One region of the Metabacillus sp. 22489 genome, then DNA from elsewhere that is predicted to be linked to it. Evidence: a T-box and tRNA genes for the amino acid it is inferred to sense, from the RefSeq annotation. Region 1 holds a T-box; the other holds one or more tRNA genes.
The links. A T-box is a leader RNA that pairs with one kind of tRNA and senses whether it is charged. The one in region 1 lies ahead of alaS (alanine--tRNA ligase), so its partner is inferred to be a tRNA-Ala.
Positions count from the first base shown of each region.

Region 2: it has a tRNA-Ala gene. The T-box ahead of alaS (alanine--tRNA ligase) is inferred to sense a tRNA for this amino acid. The anticodon was not compared.

Region 1 covers NZ_JBQENT010000048.1:29,254-40,944, forward strand. Annotated here, with positions in the region: gene ACTJJ9_RS21750 (cysteine desulfurase family protein) at 1-1,034, shown strand, start outside; gene mnmA (tRNA 2-thiouridine(34) synthase MnmA) at 1,049-2,158, shown strand; gene ACTJJ9_RS21760 (tetratricopeptide repeat protein) at 2,267-2,926, shown strand; gene recD2 (SF1B family DNA helicase RecD2) at 3,021-5,381, shown strand; gene ACTJJ9_RS21770 (hypothetical protein) at 5,580-6,053, opposite strand; gene ACTJJ9_RS21775 (PRC-barrel domain-containing protein) at 6,441-6,914, shown strand; gene ACTJJ9_RS21780 (hypothetical protein) at 6,933-7,124, shown strand; gene ACTJJ9_RS21785 (YrzQ family protein) at 7,138-7,269, shown strand; gene ACTJJ9_RS21790 (AI-2E family transporter) at 7,409-8,470, shown strand; T-box leader at 8,511-8,722, shown strand; gene alaS (alanine--tRNA ligase) at 8,879-11,518, shown strand; gene ACTJJ9_RS21800 (IreB family regulatory phosphoprotein) at 11,602-11,691, shown strand, end outside.
Region 2 covers NZ_JBQENT010000073.1:3,561-14,915, forward strand. Annotated here, with positions in the region: gene ACTJJ9_RS25005 (DUF2326 domain-containing protein) at 1-379, opposite strand, end outside; gene ACTJJ9_RS25010 (ABC-three component system middle component 6) at 370-621, opposite strand; gene ACTJJ9_RS25015 (ABC-three component system protein) at 621-1,430, opposite strand; gene ACTJJ9_RS25020 (hypothetical protein) at 1,446-1,583, opposite strand; gene ACTJJ9_RS25025 (hypothetical protein) at 2,001-2,495, opposite strand; gene glmS (glutamine--fructose-6-phosphate transaminase (isomerizing)) at 2,732-4,534, opposite strand; gene glmM (phosphoglucosamine mutase) at 4,981-6,327, opposite strand; gene ACTJJ9_RS25040 (CdaR family protein) at 6,341-7,603, opposite strand; gene cdaA (diadenylate cyclase CdaA) at 7,596-8,417, opposite strand; gene rsiW (anti-sigma-W factor RsiW) at 8,610-9,221, opposite strand; gene sigW (RNA polymerase sigma factor SigW) at 9,235-9,798, opposite strand; tRNA gene ACTJJ9_RS25060 (tRNA-Ala) at 10,204-10,279, opposite strand; tRNA gene ACTJJ9_RS25065 (tRNA-Gly) at 10,299-10,373, opposite strand; tRNA gene ACTJJ9_RS25070 (tRNA-Lys) at 10,379-10,451, opposite strand; tRNA gene ACTJJ9_RS25075 (tRNA-Gln) at 10,458-10,532, opposite strand; tRNA gene ACTJJ9_RS25080 (tRNA-Tyr) at 10,697-10,780, opposite strand; tRNA gene ACTJJ9_RS25085 (tRNA-Thr) at 10,794-10,866, opposite strand; tRNA gene ACTJJ9_RS25090 (tRNA-Val) at 11,056-11,131, opposite strand; tRNA gene ACTJJ9_RS25095 (tRNA-Glu) at 11,165-11,239, opposite strand; tRNA gene ACTJJ9_RS25100 (tRNA-Thr) at 11,257-11,329, opposite strand; tRNA gene ACTJJ9_RS25105 (tRNA-Asn) at 11,332-11,355, opposite strand, start outside.

The DNA.
Region 1 (11,691 bases):
CATTTGGCAGAGATGCCCGCCGTATACTCGATGAATCTAGAAGAAATCTCGCATTGAAAATTGGTGCAACATCATCTGAAATCATCTTTACAAGTGGTGGTACAGAGGCAGATAACCTTGCGATTATTGGAACTGCATTAGCTCATTCCAATAAAGGAAATCATATTATAACAACTGAAATTGAGCATCATGCGGTTTTACGTGCTTGCGAATACCTAGAAAGTATAGGGTATGATGTTACTTATTTACCAGTTAATGATCAAGGAATCATATCTGTTGATGATGTTAAAAAGCATTTAACTGATCAAACAATCCTTGTCACAATAATGTATGGAAACAATGAAGTAGGTGCAATACAACCAATAAAAGAAATCTCCAAGTTATTAGAGTCTCATCAAGCATTTTTCCATACTGATGCAGTTCAAGCATTTGGAATTGAACCAATAAATGTAAAAGAACTAGGTGTAGATTTATTATCTGTTTCAGCACATAAAATTAATGGCCCAAAAGGTGTTGGTTTTCTTTATGCGAAATCAGGTATTAAATTAAAACCGACTTTATATGGCGGTGAGCAAGAATTAAAACGAAGAGCGGGTACAGAGAACGTACCAGGTATTTACGGCTTTAGTCTTGCTGCTGAACTTAGTTTGAAAAATCTTGAACAAAAAAGGGAAGTCTTCCTTTCATATAAAAAAGAAATGATATCGGTTTTCGATGAATATCAGCTCGAGTATGAAGTAAACGGTTTGCTAAATGGTTTACCACACGTATTCAATGTGTACTTTCCGAAGACGCATATTGAATCATTACTTGTTAATCTAGATTTAGCAGGTATTGCTGCATCAAGCGGTTCTGCATGTACTGCAGGGTCTGTTGATCCGTCACATGTATTAGTTTCAATGTTCGGAAAAGAGTCTGATCGAATAACGTCATCAATCCGCTTTAGTTTCGGCTATGGGACTAAAATGGAGGAAATTAACTATGCTGCACATGAGATTGCAAAAATTGTGAAAAGAACAGCAAAAAGCAAATAAATGGGGGTGAAAACATGAAAAAAGATCCAAAAGATATAAGAGTAGTAGTTGGTATGTCAGGAGGAGTAGATTCCTCTGTTGCAGCATTAAGGCTTAAACAGCAAGGGTATGACGTAATTGGTATTTTCATGAAAAACTGGGATGATACGGATGAAAATGGAGTATGCACAGCTACAGAAGATTACAATGATGTGATTGAGGTTTGTAACCAAATTGGTATTCCATATTATGCAGTTAACTTTGAGAAACAATACTGGGAAAAAGTATTTACGTATTTTCTAGATGAATATAAAGCAGGTCGGACTCCAAATCCAGATGTAATGTGTAATAAAGAAATTAAGTTTAAAGCATTTTTAGAGCATGCAATGTCCCTTGGAGCAGATTATTTAGCAACAGGTCATTATGCACGAGTTGAATACCGTGATGGTGAGTACAAAATGTTGCGTGGAATTGATAATAATAAAGATCAAACGTATTTTCTAAATCAATTGGGACAAGAACAATTATCAAAAGTTATGTTTCCAATAGGAGATATTGAAAAGCCAAAAGTACGGGAAATGGCAAAAGAAGCTAATTTGGCTACCGCAACGAAAAAAGATAGTACGGGAATATGCTTTATCGGCGAAAGAAACTTTAAGGAATTTCTAAGTGGTTATTTACCAGCACAACCTGGACTCATGCAAACACTAGACGGAGAAGTTAAAGGAAAGCATGATGGCTTAATGTATTATACAATTGGACAACGACATGGTCTTGGAATTGGCGGAAGTGGAGACCCATGGTTTGCTGTTGGAAAAGATTTAGAGAAAAATGTGTTATATGTTGCTCAGGGATTTGATAATGAACTATTATATTCAGACTCAATTATTGCAACAAATGTGAGCTGGGTTTCAGATAAGCCTGTTTCTGAATTAACATGTACTGCAAAATTCCGTTACCGTCAGGAAGACAATGAAGTTACAGTGAAAATGTTAGATGAGACAACAGCGAAAGTGATTTTTAAAAAACCTATCCGTGCAGTGACCCCTGGACAAGCTGTCGTGTTTTATGATGGTGAAGTATGTCTTGGCGGTGGCACGATCGACGATGTTTTTAAAAATGGTGAAAAGCTATGGTATGTATAAGAAAAGTAAGATAGTATAGAGATTGGGGTTGACACATTTGTTTGAGTCAGCCCCTTTTACCTGTTAACTATTATTTCATACATATAAAGAATGGAAAGAAGGGATAACGTGGAGCAAGCACAAAAAGGGATCGAAGCAATGCAGAAGGGGAATTTTGAGGAAGCGGCAACGATTTTTTCAAAAGAAATTGAGGAAAATCCAAACAATCCGATAAATTATATTAATTTTGGCAACTTACTTTCTGCAGTGAATGATTTTGAGAGAGCTTTAAAATTTTTTGAAAGAGCTATAGAAATTGATAAAAACGTCGCTACTGCTTATTATGGAGCAGGAAATGTCTTTTACAATCAAGAACAATATGATAAGGCGAAAGACATGTTTGAAAAAGCACTAAAAAAAGGATTGGATCATGCTGATTTATTTTTTATGTTAGGGATGTGTATGGTCAATATTGGCCAAATAAGACTTGCTTTACCATATTTTCAACGATCTGTTGAATTGAATGAGGAAGATAGTGATGCAAGGTTTCAATATGGTTTATGTTTAGCTCAATTGGATTTAGTTGATGAAGCAATTGTTCAATTCGAGAAGGTTATTAACATAAATGAGGAACATGCAGATGCTTTTTATAATCTAGGAGTTGCATATGCATTTAAAGAAAATAGTGTAAAAGCAAAAGAGATGCTAAAGAAAGCATTGGAAATTCAATCTGACCATATACTTGCAAGTCATGCTTTAAAAATAATCAATGAAAATGAAAAAGACTGATAAGAGAAAAATTATGAAGTTCATCATGTTAATTTGTTTTCTTAAAGAGGAATGTTAAGCCTACAAGTCTATAGGGTTTGAAAGGAGTGAGATCATGCAGGAAAGTGCAGATTTATTCGGTGAAAACAAACAATATATTAAAGGACTCGTTAAGGTTGTCATTTTTCATAATGAACAAAACTTATATTCCGTATTAAAAGTTAGAATTCATGAGTCAAGTGAACCGTTAGAAGAGAAAGAAATCACCGTGACGGGCTACTTTCCACTCCTGCATGAGGATGAAACATATACCTTTTTTGGTGCCTTTACAAATCATCCTAAGTTTGGCCTTCAATTTCAAACAGAACATTTTCGAAAGGAAATTCCTCAAACAAAAGATGGGATTATTCAATATTTATCAAGTGACCTGTTTAAGGGAATAGGAAAAAAAACAGCAGAAGCAATAGTAGAAAAACTAGGGGATTCCGCGATATCAAAAATACTTGAGAACCCATCAGTTCTTGAAGATATTCCGAAAATAAATCGGGAAAAGGCGAAGCAACTTGCTGAATCACTTATTGCCCATCAAGGACTAGAGCGTACCATGATTGCATTGAATCAATTTGGCTTTGGTCCACAGCTTGCAATGAAGATTTATCAGGCATATCAGGATAATACATTAACTGTTATTCAAGAAAATCCATATCAATTAGTTCAGGATGTTGAAGGAATTGGATTTTTACGTGCAGATGAGCTCGGTAATCAGTTAGGGATTTCAGGGGAAGACCCGGAACGAATAAAAGCAGCTTGTCTTTATAATGTAGAATACATGTGTCTTCAAGAAGGACATGTTTATTTAACTATTGAACAATTAATTCATAAAACAAAGGAATTATTAAATCAATCAAAGCAAGCACCTATCCAGGAGACAGAGATATCTACACAAATTATCGCTTTAGGAAATGAGAAGAAAATCATAATTGAAGACGAAAGAGCATATGTTCCTTCGCTTTTTTATGCTGAACAAGGAGTCGCAAAAAATATTAAAAGAATTCTTGCACAGGATGAATATTCCAATCTTTTTCCAGAGTCAGAGTTTCTTCTTTCTCTAGGAGCGCTTGAAGAAAGAATGAAAGTACAATACGCACCAACACAGAAGGATGCGATTCAAAAGGCATTAATGTCACCGATGCTATTGTTAACTGGCGGTCCAGGAACAGGTAAAACTACAGTTATAAAAGGGATTGTTGAGATATATTCTGATTTACATGGATGTTCTCTTGATCTAAATGATTATAAAAAGGAAGAACCATTTCCAATCGTACTTGTTGCACCTACAGGTCGTGCAGCAAAGCGAATGAGTGAGGCAACAGGAATGCCAGCTGTGACGATTCATCGATTATTGAAATGGAATGGAGCCGATGGATTTGAGCATGATGAGGATAATCCAATTGGGGGCAAATTATTAATTGTTGACGAGGTATCAATGGTTGATATTTGGATAGCAAATCAGCTATTTAAAGCATTACCTGATAACATTCAAGTAATCATGGTTGGCGATGAGGACCAGCTACCTTCTGTTGGACCAGGACAAGTGTTAAGGGACTTATTAGCATCACAAATGATTCCTACTGTACGTCTTACCGACATTTATCGCCAAGCAGAAGGCTCTTCAATAATTGAGCTGGCTCATGAAATAAAAAAAGGTACTTTACCAGCTAATATCGCTGCTCCAACTTCTGATCGTTCATTTATCCAATGTTCTCAAGCGCAAATGAAGGAAGTAATAGAGAAGGTCATTAAAAGTGCAATAAGAAAAGGATATACAGCTAAAGATATTCAAGTGTTAGCCCCAATGTATCGAGGTCCTGCTGGGATTGACCAATTAAATTTGCTGCTTCAAGATATATTTAATCCGATGGAACCAGGGAAAAGGGAGTTAAAGTATGGAGACGTCGTTTATCGAAATGGAGATAAAGTTCTTCAACTAGTCAACCAGCCTGAAAGCAATGTTTTCAATGGTGATATTGGGGAAATTGTCGCGATTTTTTATGCGAAGGAAAACACTGAAAAAGAAGATATGATTGTTATTTCTTTTGATGGAAATGAAGTCACATATACAAAACAGGATTTTAACCAATTTACTCATGCCTTTTGTTGTTCAATTCATAAATCACAAGGAAGTGAATTCCCTATTGTCGTCCTTCCGATTGTTAAGGGATATTTTCGAATGTTACGACGTAACTTAATTTACACAGCGATAACAAGAAGTAAGCGGTCATTAGTATTATGCGGTGAAAAGGAAGCATTACAATGGGGAATAAAAAATAATGATAGTTCTGACAGACAGACAAGTCTTCGGTTGAAATTAACGGGAAATATTGATGAGGATGAATTACAGAAGGAATTACCTTTTCCAATTTCAGATGCAAATATTGGCATGGAAAACGTTACACCGTATGACTTTATGGATTAGCCCTTTATTTATACATTAAATTTTTTACGATTAGAAGTGTAATCCGATGTTAAGTAAAATTAGAAAGATTTAATAAGGCGAATAATAACAAGTATAATGGAGTATAGTAAAACTAATTTAAATTAGGAAAAACTAATGTGAAAATATTAAAAATGTGTAGTTGATTTACACATCAACTACACATTTTATAAAATGCATTTATTGATACATGTTTGAACTTCCTGATTGACTTTGATTTTGTTGTTGCTGGCTTTGCAATTGTTGTTGAGATTGATTAATTTGTTGAGCGATTTGGTTTAACATATTAACCGATTGTAATGATTGTTCTACATTATTTAGCATTTGTGCAGCTTGGTGGATTGATTGTTGTAATTGTTGAAATGTTTTCTGCTGTTGTTGTTGTGCTTGTGTACTAAATTGTTGCATCTGGCTTAAAAGTTCATTTGATTGTTGTTGATTCTGTCCCGCTGATGTCATAGAAGTTTGTTGTCCATTTACATTTAATTTATCTAGGGCATTTTGTATAGTTTGTAACTGACTTTTCAATGGTGCAAGCTCTTCACCAATTTCTTCTTCTACTTTAGCAGAAGCAACTTTTTCAATTTTAGCATTTTCTGCATCTTTTGATTTAATATTCTTTTTTATAACTTCCAATTCTGTTTCTTTTACCATATCTAGATTCCTCCTTGAAATATACTGTTATCGTCGAGTTAAGAGTTGCAATTGGTATATGGTTGCTACTAGTGAATCACCAGTAGACAAATATATTGTCTTCTTAGTTTGTGTAATTTATTTATAGCTTATATTTCCATTTTCTTTTTAGGTAGTGCGAAGAAGTTTTGGATAAATTGGTATTTAATAATGAAATTATATTAGTGCCGAATAGATCCTTTTATTGGATATGTAAGACAATTAACATAAAAAGGACAAAAAGTTAAAGACCATTGTTAAGAATAGCCTAAAAAAGTATCAAGTGGAAAAATCAATGGAAAACCTTACACTGTATCACTTTTTCGACTAGGACATAACCTATGAATGTTCGGAAAGGTGGAGATGACTTTGCGGACATTCTCGAACTTAAAAGGAATGCCGGTTTATTGTAACAAAAGTGCATTTCTTTTAGGACATGTTACCGATTTATATTTATCCTCCAAGGGGCAAGTATTCGGACTAATCATGGAAGGGAAAGGACTACTCAATCGAGATCGGTTTATCCCGATTGAGGCGATACATGCACTAGGTGAAAATGGTGTAATGGTTGAGGATCGTGATAAGTTACTCCCACTCCAAACAGTTAAAACAAATGAGGAATATATTCCATATGATCATCTTCATTTTAAATCGGTTTTGACTAAAGAAGGAGAAAAGCTCGGTTTATTAGAGGATGTATATATTTCTGAAGAAATGGAAACAATTGAGGCATATGAATTGACGGACGGATTTTTTGCTGACCTCACAGAAGGAAAAAAAGTTGTAAAAGCTTCTGGTGAACCACTTGCGATAAGCAAAGATGCGATCGTCATCGACTTTTGATTAAATGAGGTGTCCCAGTTGTTTTCGTGTCCGAATTGTAAAAGCAAAGACCTTGGAAAAATCGGTGTAAATCAATACTATTGTTGGAGTTGTTTTATAGAGCTTTCCATTGCGAAAGGTAAAATTTCAACTCATCAAGTTGAAGAGGATGGAACATTAAGCTCATTGGATGATTTGTTTTCTGATGATGAACGATCAATAAGCATGTAAAGGAGAGATTTGCATGAATCGTACGATAACTTCATTAGTGTCTGTTGGATTAGGTGCAGCAGCTTATTATTTTGCTCGTAATTCGAATTTGACATCAAATCGTTCAATGAAAAAAATGCGTAATCGCGTAATGAAAATGTTTTAAGTAACAAAAGAAAAATTAGATAAGTATATTAGAGCTGACAAATTGTCAGCTCTTTACGTTATATATATTGTTATGCATAGCTGCCATTATGAATAAAAACTTCACTTCCTCCCAAAATAAGGGGGAGGAGGAGAGAGCGATGCGAGACCGACAAATTAAATGGTTATTAACTATTTCTATCCTTTTGTTAAGTTTTTTAACGGTTTTTATCTTTTTTAAGATACATTATATATGGAATCCTCTCTTTCTTATGGTAAAGGCAATTTTAGTCCCTTTCTTCATAAGTGGATTTATTACATATTTGCTTCATCCAATCATTGAAAAACTGCATCGGACTGGAGTACCAAGATCACTTTCTATTTTAATTATCTATTTTTTGTTTTTTGGATTAATAGGATATGGATTTTATCGCGGGATTCCTCTCCTCATAACACAGCTAAGAGATTTGTCTGAGAATTTCCCGGAAATTTCATTAATTTACACAGAGTGGATAAATTCGATTCATGCACAAACGGATAATTGGCCAGATGGTATACATGATAAAATTGATGGAATGCTTCAGCAAACAGAAGAATGGTTAGTGTTGACAATTGAAAAGGTAATGAATGGAATAAAAAATCTTGTTGATTATGTTTTACTTCTCGCAATCATTCCATTTTTAGTGTTTTATATGTTAAAGGATTACGAGCAACTAAAACGAGCAGCTTGGTATTTAACCCCTCGTAAGTTACGAAAGCCTGCGATAAAATTTTTAAGGGATATTGACGATTCCCTAGGTGACTATATTAGAGGACAATTGCTTGTTTGTTTTATAATCGGAACAATTGCATTTTTATCATTATGGTTTTTTAATGTAAAATATCCACTGATTTTAGGACTTGTTATTGGAACAACGAATATTATTCCTTATTTCGGTCCAATAATTGGTGCAGTTCCAGCACTAATTATTGCAGCAACAATGTCATCCAAAACAATCATCGTTGTGATTATTATCATTTTGTCTTTACAATTTCTTGAAGGAAATATCCTCGGTCCGTTAATTGTAGGTAGGAGCTTACATATGCATCCTATCGTAATAATGCTCGCATTATTAGCTGGTGGAGAAATTGGGGGTGTACTTGGAATGATGGTTGCAGTTCCTGTTGTAGTTGTTTTAAGAGTTATGGTTGTGCACTTAGTTCAAATGAGGAGGAACCATTGACATTTACTATGTGCTTGTCTATAATTCACGATAGAATAATGACAAATCAATGATGGAACAAGTATGTTGTATCACTTTTATAGAGAGGAATTTCCTTGGCTGGAAGAAATTCTAAAGTAAGGACAACAGAAAGCTACTCCTAAGTACAGAGAAAAACTGTCGTTTCATCCTCGTTACGGATTAATAAAGGTGATGGATTTTATTTAAAATCTGTAATCAGGGTGGTACCGCGAGCTTACTCTCGTCCCTGTGGAAAGAGGATTTCTTTACACAGTGGCGGGAGTTTATTATTTTTAGGAAATTCTCTGAAAATCATTTAAGCTTGTATTCAAATTTTACATATACATACGAGTTTAACTAGAGAAATCTTTTATTACGATTGCCTATTATTTATTAAGGAGGATATATATGAAAAAATTACAATCGTCAGAAGTTCGTCAAATGTTTTTGGATTTCTTTAAGGAGAAGGGACATGCAGTTGAACCTAGTGCTTCACTAGTCCCACATGAGGATCCTACTTTACTTTGGATTAATAGTGGTGTAGCAACATTAAAGAAGTATTTTGATGGACGGGTTATTCCAGCAAATCCAAGAATTTGTAATGCACAAAAATCCATTCGTACAAATGATATTGAAAATGTAGGAAAAACAGCAAGACATCATACTTTTTTTGAAATGCTAGGTAACTTTTCAATTGGAGACTATTTTAAAGTTGAAGCCATTGAATGGGCATGGGAGTTTTTAACAAGTGAAAAATGGATTGGATTTGATGCCGATAAGTTATCTGTAACAATCCATCCTGAAGATCAGGAAGCATTTGAATTATGGCATAAAAAAATCGGAATACCAGAAGAAAGAATTATTCGCTTAGAGGGAAATTTTTGGGATATTGGTGAAGGACCTAGTGGACCAAACACAGAAATTTTCTATGATCGTGGCGAAGAATATGGAAATGATCCAGAAGATCCTGAATTATATCCTGGCGGAGAAAACGATCGTTATTTAGAGGTATGGAACCTAGTTTTCTCTCAATTTAATCATAATCCCGATGGTACATACACACCTTTACCGAAGAAAAACATCGATACAGGAATGGGACTAGAGCGTATGGTTTCAATCATTCAAAATGTTGAAACAAATTTTGATACAGATTTATTCATCCCAATTATTCGCGCCACTGAACAAATTTCAAATGAAAAATACGGTGAAGATAAAGAAAAGGATGTTTCGTTTAAAGTTATCGCAGACCATGTGCGTACTGTTAGCTTTGCAATTAGTGATGGCGCCCTTCCGTCGAATGAAGGACGAGGATATGTACTAAGAAGACTACTGAGAAGAGCTGTACGTTTTGCGAAAAAGATTAATATTAATCGTCCGTTTATGAATGAACTTGTCCCAGTTGTTGCTGAGATTATGGTTGACTTTTACCCAGAAGTAAAAGCAAAAACGGATTTCATTCAAAAAGTAATTAAAAACGAGGAAGAGCGCTTTCATGAAACATTAAATGAAGGTTTGACAATTTTAAGTCAAGTAATAAAGGAACAAAAAGCTAAAGGTAGCGACATAATACCTGGTGAAGATGTGTTCCGCTTGTATGATACTTATGGTTTTCCAGTTGAATTAACTGAGGAATACGCAGAAGAAGAAGACATGAAAATCGACCACGATGGATTTGAACAAGAGATGGAAGGGCAGCGGGAACGTGCACGTGCAGCAATTCAAAAAGTCGACTCAATGCAAGTTCAAGGTGGCGTCCTTGGTGAAATAAAGGTAGAGAGTGAATTTGTAGGATATAATCAATTAGCTGTCGAAAATGCTTCTGTTTTAGTAATCGTTAAGGATGGAGAGACAATTACCGAAGCTAAACAAGGTGACGAGGTTCAATTAATTCTTGACAAAACTCCATTTTATGCTGAAAGTGGTGGACAAATTGCTGATGTCGGAACAATGGGGAATGAGCAAGTCGAATTAAAGGTAAAGGATGTACAAAAAGCACCAAACGGACAAAATCTGCATAACGTCATTATTGAAAGCGGGTCTCTTAAACAAAATGATGTTGTACACGCGATTGTCTCAGAAGAAAATCGAAGTGGAATCGTAAAAAATCATACTGCAACCCACTTATTACATCAGGCGTTGAAGGATGTTTTAGGTAATCATGTTAATCAAGCTGGATCATTGGTAACGTCAGAAAGACTGCGTTTTGATTTCTCTCATTTTGGACAGGTAAGCCAAGATGAATTAACGCAAATAGAACAAATCGTGAATGAACAAATTTGGAAGAGCATTGCAGTAAACATTGATTATAAATCATTAACAGAGGCCAAGGAAATGGGAGCTATGGCACTCTTTGGTGAAAAATATGGAGATATTGTCCGTGTTGTCCAAGTTGGTGATTACAGCCTTGAATTATGTGGTGGTTGCCATGTCGATAATACAGCAACAATTGGTTTGTTTAAAATTGTATCTGAAACAGGGATTGGTGCAGGAACTAGACGAATTGAAGCTGTAACTGGAAAATCTGCATACCAACTAATAAACGGTCAATTAGAAAAGCTACAAGATGCGGCGCAATTATTAAAAACAAATCCAAAAGATATCGTCACTAGAATTGAAGGTCTATTATCTGATTATCGTGAACTTCAACGTGAGAAGGAATCATTAACAGCAAAACTAGGCAATCTTGAAGCGAATAGTATTGTTGATAAAGCTACGACAATTAATGGAGTTACGGTTCTTTCAACAATTGTTAATGCAAAAGATATGAATAGTTTACGTGGGATGATGGATGATTTAAAATCGAAATTACAATCAGCGATCGTTGTATTAGGTGCAACTGAGGATGGGAAAGTAAATCTTGTTGCTGGGGTGACGAAGGATTTAGTTGATAAAGGCTATCATGCAGGGAAATTAATTAAAGAAGTCGCAGAAAAATGTGGAGGAAAAGGCGGCGGTCGTCCAGAAATGGCTCAAGCTGGGGCAAAAAATCCAGAAAAATTAGCAGAAGCACTGAAGTATGTCGAAGAATGGGTTCAATCCGTTTTATAATTATAAAAAGTAGTGTAAAATGTAGGTAAGATTGGACAAAGTAGGTAGATTCCTATGTTGAATCTAAGAAAGAGGTGCAAATGATGAGTTCATTTGATAAAACGATGAAATTTAATTTCTCTGATGATTCGGTCGAAACAAATGTAAATGAAGTGCTTTATACCGTTTACGAC
Region 2 (11,355 bases), on a different contig from region 1:
TAATTTTATTATCCTTTTCAAAACAAAATACTTTCTCCAATAAAAGATCTGTATATTTTCCAACGCTGACCTTTTTACCATTTAATATTACATTATTTTGTTCAGAACAATTTCTAGAGACAATATATTCTTCTCCATTTAGGTTAAATTCTAAAGTAAAAATCCAGCCCTCTAAGTTTTCCTTAAAAACATCAATTTTCTTACTACCTAAACAAAAATGAATTAGTTCAATAGCTAACGACTTTCCAACCCCATTATAGGTATTTTTCAAATCCTTCTCTTCTGGATTCTCTCTTTTCCCAACAATAAAGTTTAGTCCATCTTTAAAGTAAATTGTATGGAAGCCTGGATTATTTGCACTAAGCTTTCTTAAATACATTTTATAAGACCTCCATTCTCATTAATATCTATAACACCTATTGTAAATAAATAATCTAATGAGATTATAAACTTATCAAAGGAATAATTATCAATTATTTTATCCTTACGATTTTTACCCATTAATTTTTCCCATAATTCATCTATACCTATTGACTTATGATTATGAAGTAAACTAAGGATTATTGCCCCCATAGCAAATATAGATTCTGATAACTTTATGTGTTTTTGAGGTAGAATCATTATTTTTCAACCTCCTCTAAGATAGGCTGTTCAAATATATCACAACTTTCAAAGTAAAATGCCATTAAGCATTCCGTTGCTTGTTGTATAGAATTGTTACTGTTTTTAGGCATACATTTATCTAATATATACATATACCTTCGATCTGAAAAATTCACTTCGCCTTCCTTAATTATTTTTTTGGACTCGTCATATAAGTCAACAAATTTATTCTTTACCTCATCTCTAAGAAAGTCTCCTTGATATTTAAAATATGTTTCAACATCACCATAGTTGATTGCTGCTGCATCTAATCTTCTCTCGATGATTTTACTTAAGCTATTGAATTTTATTTTCTCATTAAAATCTGGAACAAATAAATCATCCTCTATATAGTTTTTTGAAGGGAGATTTAAAATATGTTGTATTATGTCATTTAAACAATCATAATCCACGTTATAAATTGAATATGTTCTCGGTATTAAACCGACAATCGCTATTATATCGTCTTCATTTAATTCAAATAATATATTTTCTAAGTTCCTCGCTACAATTAATCCTGTTTTTATTTTTCTACTCTCCCCAAGAGTATCTATAATATCTTGTAGCTTTAATAATTTTTTATGTACTTCTACGTAGGCACCTTTATACTTATCATTTACCACATAATTGAATTCCTTAATTTCTACAACATCTGACCACTTATTTATAAGCCCTTCAAAGTCTTCCTCTAGTTTAGAAATAGCATTATCAATACTATTTGATATATTTTCAGGCCCATAAACTTGGTAAAATTGACCGTTTTCTAAAATATACCCGTCATTTTTCATATCTCCTAATCTACCTTAAGGTTTTACTGCTCTGAAGTCTTTATGCCTATACCCCATAATTTTTGTAAATAGATCTTCAAAATTTTGGCCATCACTTGAATATATTTTATTCTGAAACATTATTCTTGCTAGATATTTATCATCTCTATCCATAAATAGAATTCTCCTTATAAAGATATCTATGAATATTTTACATTATTATCCTAATATTAACACCTACTTATTCTCACCCCTCTCATACAAAATAGCCATTTTCAAGTATAACAGTAATTAAAAAAAGCCTGGTTTTATAGAGCCAGGCCATTATAATGGCAGTTTCTGTTAAATAAGTAATTGTTCAACTGTATAATTTGTTTAATTAATTTTACTTCGATAAAGGAAGGAAATGTACATATATTTTACTTCTATGAAAATCCATTGCCGTCAGTTAAGAACTAAGCTTTCATTGTCCTCCTGAGTATCTCAAAAGTTCGGCATTCATTAAAAAATTAGCTGAGGAGCATCTTATACTAATTACAGTCCCTCAAGTTCAAAAGTAACGAATAAAGGTTTAATTAATGCATTTATTCTTTATTCCCTATTAAAGGTAATGTTAAGAAACTCATCTATAGTCCGTAACCTCTTTCCAGTTACATCTTTGTCATTATGTGCACAGGCACTAATTAGCTTTTGAAAAATACTTTTTAATGTTCTCGTATTTATTTCATCTAAATTCTCGGGTTTTAAATTTTTGGGTAATGCTACATCAGTAGTTGCTCTCAAAAATAACTGCCTCCAAGTAACAGATTTTTTTCCCTTTCTTGCATAAAGGAGTGAGTCAGTTATTCCATTATCGTACATTTGATCTAAGGCATACATATAAGAATTATGATTTTGGAATGAAATCTTTATTGTTTCCTCACTGAGAAACTTTTCGAGTTGGATTTTAAAATCTGCTCTTCTAAGTCGTTCATTCTTTAAATATTTTATATGGTATTCATAAGCAGTTTTCTCAAAAAAAATATAGTCGTTCTCGCTCATATTTTTTATTGTTCTAATTAAATTATCTACATAGTCCACATACAAAATTAGCTCACCAATCCTTTACTATAAAAAGGACCCAAACTAATTTAAGTTGGGGTCCTTGTTTGATGTAGCTCTTAGTTTTTTACAGATGTCCATTTTATCTTTTTTTCAACAAGGAATGCTATCATCTGAACGTTTTTTTTCCATATGAACGGATTTTTTTCTTGTGAACGATATTTTTCCTTATGAATGACTTTTTTCCATACATACAAATAAAGCTTTCACTGCGTTTCTTCTTACTCTACCGTAACACTCTTAGCAAGATTACGTGGTTTATCAACATCACAGCCACGGTGTAATGCTGCGTAGTAAGAAATAAGTTGAAGTGGTACAACAGCAACTAATGGAGCTAACTCGGCTTGAATACTTGGAAGAACGAAACGGTCATCCTCTTCTTCAAGACCCTTCATAGAAATGATACATGGGTTTGCCCCACGTGCAACAACTTCTTTTACGTTACCGCGAATGCTTAAGTTAACATGCTCTTGAGTTGATAGAGCGATGATTGGTGTTCCATTTTCAATTAAGGCAATTGTTCCGTGCTTAAGCTCGCCTCCAGCGAAACCTTCAGCTTGAATATAAGAAATTTCTTTTAACTTCAATGCACCTTCAAGGCCGACATAATAGTCAACAGAACGACCGATAAAGAAGGCATTTCTTGTTGTTGATAAATATTCCGTAGCAATTGCTTCCATTTCTTCTTTTTGACCACAAAGAACATCCATAGCATTTGCGATAATACCTAGTTCTTTTGTTAAGTCAAATTCTAAAGATTGACCTTTTCCATTCGCTGCTACAGCCGCTAAAATTGATAATACAGCTAATTGTGCAGTGTATGCCTTTGTTGAAGCAACGGCAATTTCAGGACCAGCATGTAAAAGCATAGTGAAATCAGCTTCACGTGATAAAGTAGATCCTGGAACGTTTGTAATTGTTAATGCCTTATGACCAAGCTCTTTAATTTGTACAAGAACTGCACGGCTATCTGCTGTTTCACCACTTTGTGAAATAAAGATAAATAATGGTTTAGCAGAAAGTAATGGCATATTGTATGAGAATTCACTTGCGATATGAACCTCAACTGGGATTTTCGCCCAACCTTCAATAAATTGTTTTCCTACTAATCCAGCATGATAGCTTGTTCCTGCTGCAATGATATAAATACGGTCTGAACTATTGACAGCATCGATAATTTCTTTATCAACTGTTAATCCACCATTTTCATTGCGATACTTTTCAACGATTCGTCTAATAACGACTGGTTGCTCGTCAATTTCTTTCAACATGTAATGAGGATATGTGCCCTTTTCAATGTCGCTTGCGTCAAGCTCAGCTTTGTAAGGAGCACGTTCAATCACATTTCCTTGTAAATCTTTAATTGTAACAGATGTACGTTCAACGAAGACCATCTCTTTGTCCATAATCTCCAAGTATTGGTCTGTAACATGTAACATTGCCATTGCATCAGAAGCTACAACATTAAACTCATCACCAAGACCTACAAGAAGTGGACTTTTGTTTTTTGCTACATAAATCATATCAGGGTTTTGCTCATCTAATAATGCGATCGCATAAGATCCCTTTAAGATTGATAACGTTTGACGGAACGCTTCCTCAACCTCTAATCCTTTTGCAACAAATTGATCAATAACTTGAACAACAACTTCTGTATCTGTATCACTAGTTAATTGAACATCTTGTAAATATTCACGTTTTAAAATCGCGTAGTTTTCGATAACACCATTATGAACAATCGTAAAACGACTAGAAGCACTTTGATGTGGATGTGCATTGACACGACTTGGCACACCATGTGTTGCCCAACGTGTATGACCAATTCCAGTATGAGCTTCTACCTTCTCATCTACGATCTCACGAAGCTCTGCAATACGGCCTTTTTCTTTAAACGTATGCACTCCATCTTTATTCATTACAGCGATTCCTGCTGAATCATATCCACGATACTCTAATTTTTCTAAACCTTTTAATAAAATATCCTTAGAGTCTTGTTGTCCAATAAATCCTACTATTCCGCACATATACGTTTCCTCCCATTGGTGTTCCAAGGGACAGGACGTCATTTAATCGGAGACATTCACTGTCCCCTCACACATGTTTATCATTATTTTTTGGAAGGCTACGTTTTTCCCTTTGTACAAAAAGTTGCCTCTTTGGTTTAAGGAAAAACTTACGGCTGTAACCAACAACCGGGAGGCATCCGCCGAAATTTCGATAACCTCCATCCTCGTCAACTAAGTTTTTTACGTTCACTTAGTTCAGGCGCTTTAATTATTAATAATAATCTAACCTACTACCCACCTTTCTATTTACAAAAATACAAATTTAATGATACAACAGAACAAATTACTTCGTCAATGACTTTTCCAACCTAAACATTTTTTGTTAAGAACTCTTAACACAATTAACATATGATCATACAAAATAACTTGTTAATAAAAAAGGCGGGAATCCCCGCCCTTTCACATTATTCTAATCCCATCTCAGCCTTTACTACAGAAACAATTCGGTCTACATATTCACGACATAATTCTTCTGTTGGTGCCTCAGCCATTACACGTACTAATGGCTCTGTACCAGATGGACGAACTAAAATACGGCCATTGCCATCCATCTCTTTTTCAACCTCTTCAATGACTGCCTTTACCTTTTCATTTTCTGTTACACGGTGTTTATCAGTTACTTTTACATTGATCAATAATTGTGGATATTTTTTCATTTCATTTGCTAATTCTGATAACTTTTTGCCTGTACGTTTCATAATATTAACTAGCTGTAATCCAGTTAATAATCCATCACCGGTTGTATTATAATCTAAGAAAATAATATGTCCCGATTGCTCGCCACCAAGGTTATAATCATTTGCTTTCATTTCCTCGACAACGTAGCGGTCGCCAACTGCAGTTGGTACACTCTTAATTTCATATTCCTCAAGTGCCTTATAAAAGCCTAGGTTACTCATTACAGTTGAAACTACTGTGTTTTTCTTAAGGCGACCTTCACTGTTTAAGAATTTAGCACAAATATACATAATTTGGTCACCATCAACAATGTCACCATTTTCGTCTACTGCAATCAAACGGTCACCATCTCCATCAAAAGCAAGACCAATATCGGCATTCTTTTCCTTTAAAAAGGATGCCAATGCCTCAGGATGTGTTGAACCTACCCCGTCATTAATATTTAAACCATTAGGTGAAGTCCCCATCGTTGAAACATCCGCTTCTAAGTCTGCAAATAAATGAGTAGCTAATGATGAAGTTGCTCCATGAGCACAATCTAGCGCAATATGAATACCAGTAAAATCTTCATCCACTGTCTGTTTTAAAAATTGAAGATATTTTTGACCACCTTCGAAGTAATCATTTACTTGCCCTAAATGTTCCCCAATAGGTCTTGGTAAAGTATCTTCTTCTTGATCCATTAACGCTTCAATTTCGTTCTCTTGCTCATCTGAAAGTTTAAAACCATCTGGTCCAAAGTATTTTATTCCATTATCCTGAACTGGATTATGGGAAGCTGATATCATAACACCAGCTTGAGCTCCTAGTGCCTTCGTTAAATATGCAACACCTGGTGTTGAAATAACGCCTAAACGCATAACTTCAGCGCCAATAGATAGCAAACCAGCTACAAGAGCTCCTTCTAACATATGCCCTGAAATACGAGTGTCACGACCGATTATCACCTTTGGTCTTTCTGTATCTTTCGTTAAAACATATCCACCAAATCGGCCAATTTTAAATGCTAATTCCGGTGTTAGTTCACTATTCGCAACTCCGCGTACACCATCTGTTCCAAAATACTTTCCCATTGGTTTCGCTCCTTTATTCCACGCCTTGTGAGGCTGAAGATATTTTCACTTTTACTTTTTTCTTTTGTAATGACCACGTGATGTTTTGCGGACCATTTACCTTCACTTCCACTTCATGCTCTCCATCACTTAGGTCTGTTAGATCGACATATAGCTCTACATCAGATTCTTTTATATCCTTTATAACATTAGGTGCTCCTAGTATTGTTACATCCATTTCACCAGTTTCTGGGTCAAGAAATTCTACTGTCTTTCCATCTGTTAAGCTAACCGCATTAATCGGCTGATCTGAAAACACCTTTTCTTCCTGTTCATCTACATTAATTTCTAATTTTACCTTTTCGGGTGTCACTTTCGTTACTCCCTCTGGTAATGGCACATCTACCTCTAAAACAGTATCCTTTGTTATCTTGCTTAAATCGACAGTTATGCCATCAATGAATTCAAGCTTATTGATAACATCCTCTGGACCAAAAACAGTAATTTCCTTAGTTTCAGATTCGATACTTGATATGCTCAAGCCTTCCTTCAACTCGCCCTCCCTAATAATTTTAAACGGTAAATCTCTGCTCGGGCTTTTAATCGGAACTGTAACATCAACAACGGATGGCTCCACTTCAACAGGTATTACTTCTCCTTCTCTATCATAAACAGTTATCGTTGACTCTCGATTAATCGTTTCATTTCCACCTTGAAGGTCCACTTTAGCTTTAACACTTGAGATTTCCTCAATAATATCCTCTGATGCGGTTATTTGAATACTTTTTGGACTTACTATCGGCTTATCTGACAGGTAGCCTTCTTCTAATTGATTTTCATTTAAAAGATCTACCCCTACTTCAAAGTCCTTTGTAACCTTTTCCTCTATTGTAACTGTGATTACCGAAGGCTTAATGCTAACCTTTAAATCATCAGCAATATCCTTATATTGAAGCCTTACTTGGTGTGTACCAATCGATAGATTTGATAAATCGGCATATACCTCGAAATCTCTTAGCTGTCTTGCCTTTGTTATAGAAGCTGTTGCTCCCTGTAAATTAACTTCAACTGACTCTGGTATTCCCGTTACAACTAGGTTTTCTTGATCAAAGTATGGGATGACAGGTACATCTGTGACAGTAGTCTCATCTGAAAATACGGTCGTCGATGCCCCAGCATTTGATGCACCTTGTTTATCTTCTGAGTTAGATTCTATGTTAACAGAAGCATATAACATCAATGCCAAAAATAGCGCTATGATTCTCATTACCCAACGATTATCAAATAGCTTATCCATTTTTCTTTCCCCTCCATTGCCAACGGTTTGAGGAAACAGTTTTTGTTGTTGAAACTAACTCTCTTTCTAATATTTCCCTTAAATTTTCCTGTGATAAATTGCGGTGAAGCTCACCATTTCTAGCTACAGATACATTTCCTGTCTCTTCAGAAACAATGATTGTAAGACTATCCGTTACCTCACTTATTCCTAACGCAGCTCGATGTCTTGTACCAAGTTCCTTCGAGATAAATGGACTCTCAGAAAGAGGTAAATAACATGCCGCTGCAGCAATTTGATTTTTTTGAATAATCACAGCACCGTCATGTAGCGGTGTATTAGGAATAAAAATATTTATTAGCAACTCTGAGGAAATCAATGAATTTAATGGAATCCCCGTCTCGATATAGTCACCCATTCCTGTCTCTTTCTCAATTGTCATCAAAGCACCGATTCGTCGCTTTGCCATGTAATCTGTTGCTTTCACGATTGCTTCTACAGTAACTTCTAAACTGTCTTCTCCAGGTAAACCACCTCGAGAAAATAATCGCCCTCTACCTAGCTGTTCTAACGCTCTGCGCAGCTCTGGTTGGAAAATGATAATAATGGCTAGAAATCCCCATGTTAGTGCTTGGTCCATCAACCATTGTAATGTTTTTAACCCCAAGTAATGACTTAACATGCGGACTACGATTATTACTGTAATTCCTTTTAATAGCTGTACAGCCTTAGTTCCCCTTGCAACCATAATTAATTTATAAATAACATACCATACAAGGAGAATATCAACAGCTATGCCGAGGTAATGTAATACTGGTATGTCCTCATATCCCATTCACTCGTCCTCCATGAGTTTCACTCTTTATATGTAGAAAAAGCACAATCAAAATAAGGATATTAGATAGCAAATAGCTTTATTATCTAATGAATTATTTCTTCCTGTACTATATTTTAAATTACATGCATCTTATTATATCATTAGTAAAATAAAAAAGTAAAAAAGGCCACCAAATGATGACCTGGATTTTTAGCTAAAAACATTTATGACATCTTTAGAAATTGATTTTATATGGTACCATAACCACTCAAACATCTCATCAACTTCCTCAATATCCCCTGTCACTTGCCCTGCTGAGGCTAAATATTTTTCTCCGTTTATAACTGTTACGTCTCCTTCAATTTTCCCCTCGATCAAGAGAGTTCCATTTTTAACAGTTACATCTCCCTTAACAACCTCTCCTTCAGGGACAGTCACTTTGCTATTCTCTACCACAAGATTAGATTGTTTTGAAACACTAAAGTGTTTATCTTCGTTCCATGCTGAAAACAAACTACCAGTCATCAGAAGGACAAACAATGAAGCTGCTGCCAATAATGGATGACCCTTTAACCAGCGATTCCAAGAAACTCTTTTCTTCTCTTTAGGAAGTTTGTTCATTACAGCCTGTGTAAAATCCATCGGAGCTTCAATATGGGATGTACTTTGAACAAGGGCAACAGCCTTTTCAAGCTCATGGAAATGTTGTGAGCAATCTTTACAAGTGTGTAAATGTTCTTTTAGCTTCTCTTCCTCTACACTAGTTAGCTCTTGATCCATGTATCTATGCAAAAGCTGAACATTTTCTGAAGAACAGCTCATATATCTCACCTCATTATAAATGCCTTAATTGCTTCCTTAATGCTTCTCGTCCTCTATGAATCCTCGTTTTCACTGTCCCTACTGGAATATCTAATATATCGCTAATCTCCTTAAGTGGAAGCTCATCAATATATTTAAGGACGATAACAGTACGATATTTATCAGGAAGCTTTAAGATTTCATTTTGTATCGTATTTTGAAGCTCCATTGTTTCAAGTTCATCTTCTGGTAAAACTACATCTGCTGCAACTTGCGAATACATTGTTAAGCCATCAGTACCAGACACTTCTGCATCTAAATAATAATCAGGCTTCTTTTTTCGTATTCTGTCAATTGAAAGGTTTGTTGCAATTCTGTATAACCAAGTAGAAAACTTTTTATTCATATCATAAGTATGAATATTAACATATGCACGAATAAAAGCCTCCTGAGCAATGTCCTCTGCCTCATGTGCATTACCAAGCATCCGATAGCATAATTGGTAGATTTTATCTTTATAAAGATCTACAATTTCAGCAAATGCATTCTGGTCGCCTTTTCTTACCTGTTTAATTCGTTTCTTTACTAACGTTTCCATTTTCCATACCTCCGCACTCTGCGGGTCTCTTTATATACGTTTAGAAATTCATTTGGTTTCAATATTTTTTTATTTTTTTCAATCTGTTTTAGTACAGTTTATATTAAACAAAGAAATGTTCATTTCCCAATTTGTTTTAAAATGTCTTTTATTAAAAAATATCGAATAGTTCCATTTTAGCAAATTTTGGTGTATATAGGGAACCTTTTTATGATAACTAAACATTATAAAGAGAAAAATGATCGGAAGAAAATTACTAAGTCAAAACACCAGAACATTATTGGTAGACATAGTATATGAAAGAATACTTATTCATTTGCATTTCATCAAAATATTTAAAGACAAATAAAAAAACCATAAACTATCATTATGGTTTGAATGTCATGTTGTAATTAAATTTAATTATGGTGGAGCCTAGCGGGATCGAACCGCTGACCTCCTGCGTGCAAAGCAGGCGCTCTCCCAGCTGAGCTAAGGCCCCGATATTAAGAAGTAGTTTTTGGAGCGGAAGACGGGATTCGAACCCGCGACCCCCACCTTGGCAAGGTGGTGTTCTACCACTGAACTACTTCCGCAAAAATGAGCCATGAAGGACTCGAACCTTCGACCCTCTGATTAAAAGTCAGATGCTCTACCAACTGAGCTAATGGCTCTAAAAATGGCTGGGCTAGCTGGATTCGAACCAACGAATGACGGAGTCAAAGTCCGTTGCCTTACCACTTGGCTATAGCCCATTAATATCTCTTTTGAAAATGTCAATTATTAACTAGTTATGTAAAACTTATTATAAACACATTTATAAATATTATTCATAACTGTCTTTAAACAAAATCAAAGACAAACAATTTACAAAATGGCTCCCATTTTCTCGTCGTTTATCTAATTATGAATATTTAAATGGTGGAGGGGGGCAGATTCGAACTGCCGAACCCGAAGGAGCGGATTTACAGTCCGCCGCGTTTAGCCACTTCGCTACCCCTCCATGGATGAAACAGTGCCGGCGAGAGGACTTGAACCCCCAACCTACTGATTACAAGTCAGTTGCTCTACCAATTGAGCTACACCGGCATATTAAGTAAAAAGGACAATATAGTATTCATTTCAAACCAGTCACCCAAATCTCAGTAGGGTTAATCAAGCAGCAGCTCGATTTGTGTGCTGAAGCACAGCTACGAAGCTTATTCGATCGTGCTCTACCAATTGAGCTACACCGGCATTTTAAGTATATAAAGTTATTTATTTCTCAACAAATATATATGGTGGAGGATGACGGGATCGAACCGCCGACCCTCTGCTTGTAAGGCAGATGCTCTCCCACCTGAGCTAATCCTCCATAGTAGAATTATAATATTCAAATGTTATAAAATGGTGACCCGTACGGGATTCGAACCCGTGTTACCGCCGTGAAAGGGCGGTGTCTTAACCGCTTGACCAACGGGCCAATTACTTTTTTCTCTAAGCTTCCAACCGGGCTCGAACCGGTGACCTCTTCCTTACCATGGAAGTGCTCTACCAACTGAGCTATGGAAGCAATGGCTCCGCAGGTAGGATTCGAAC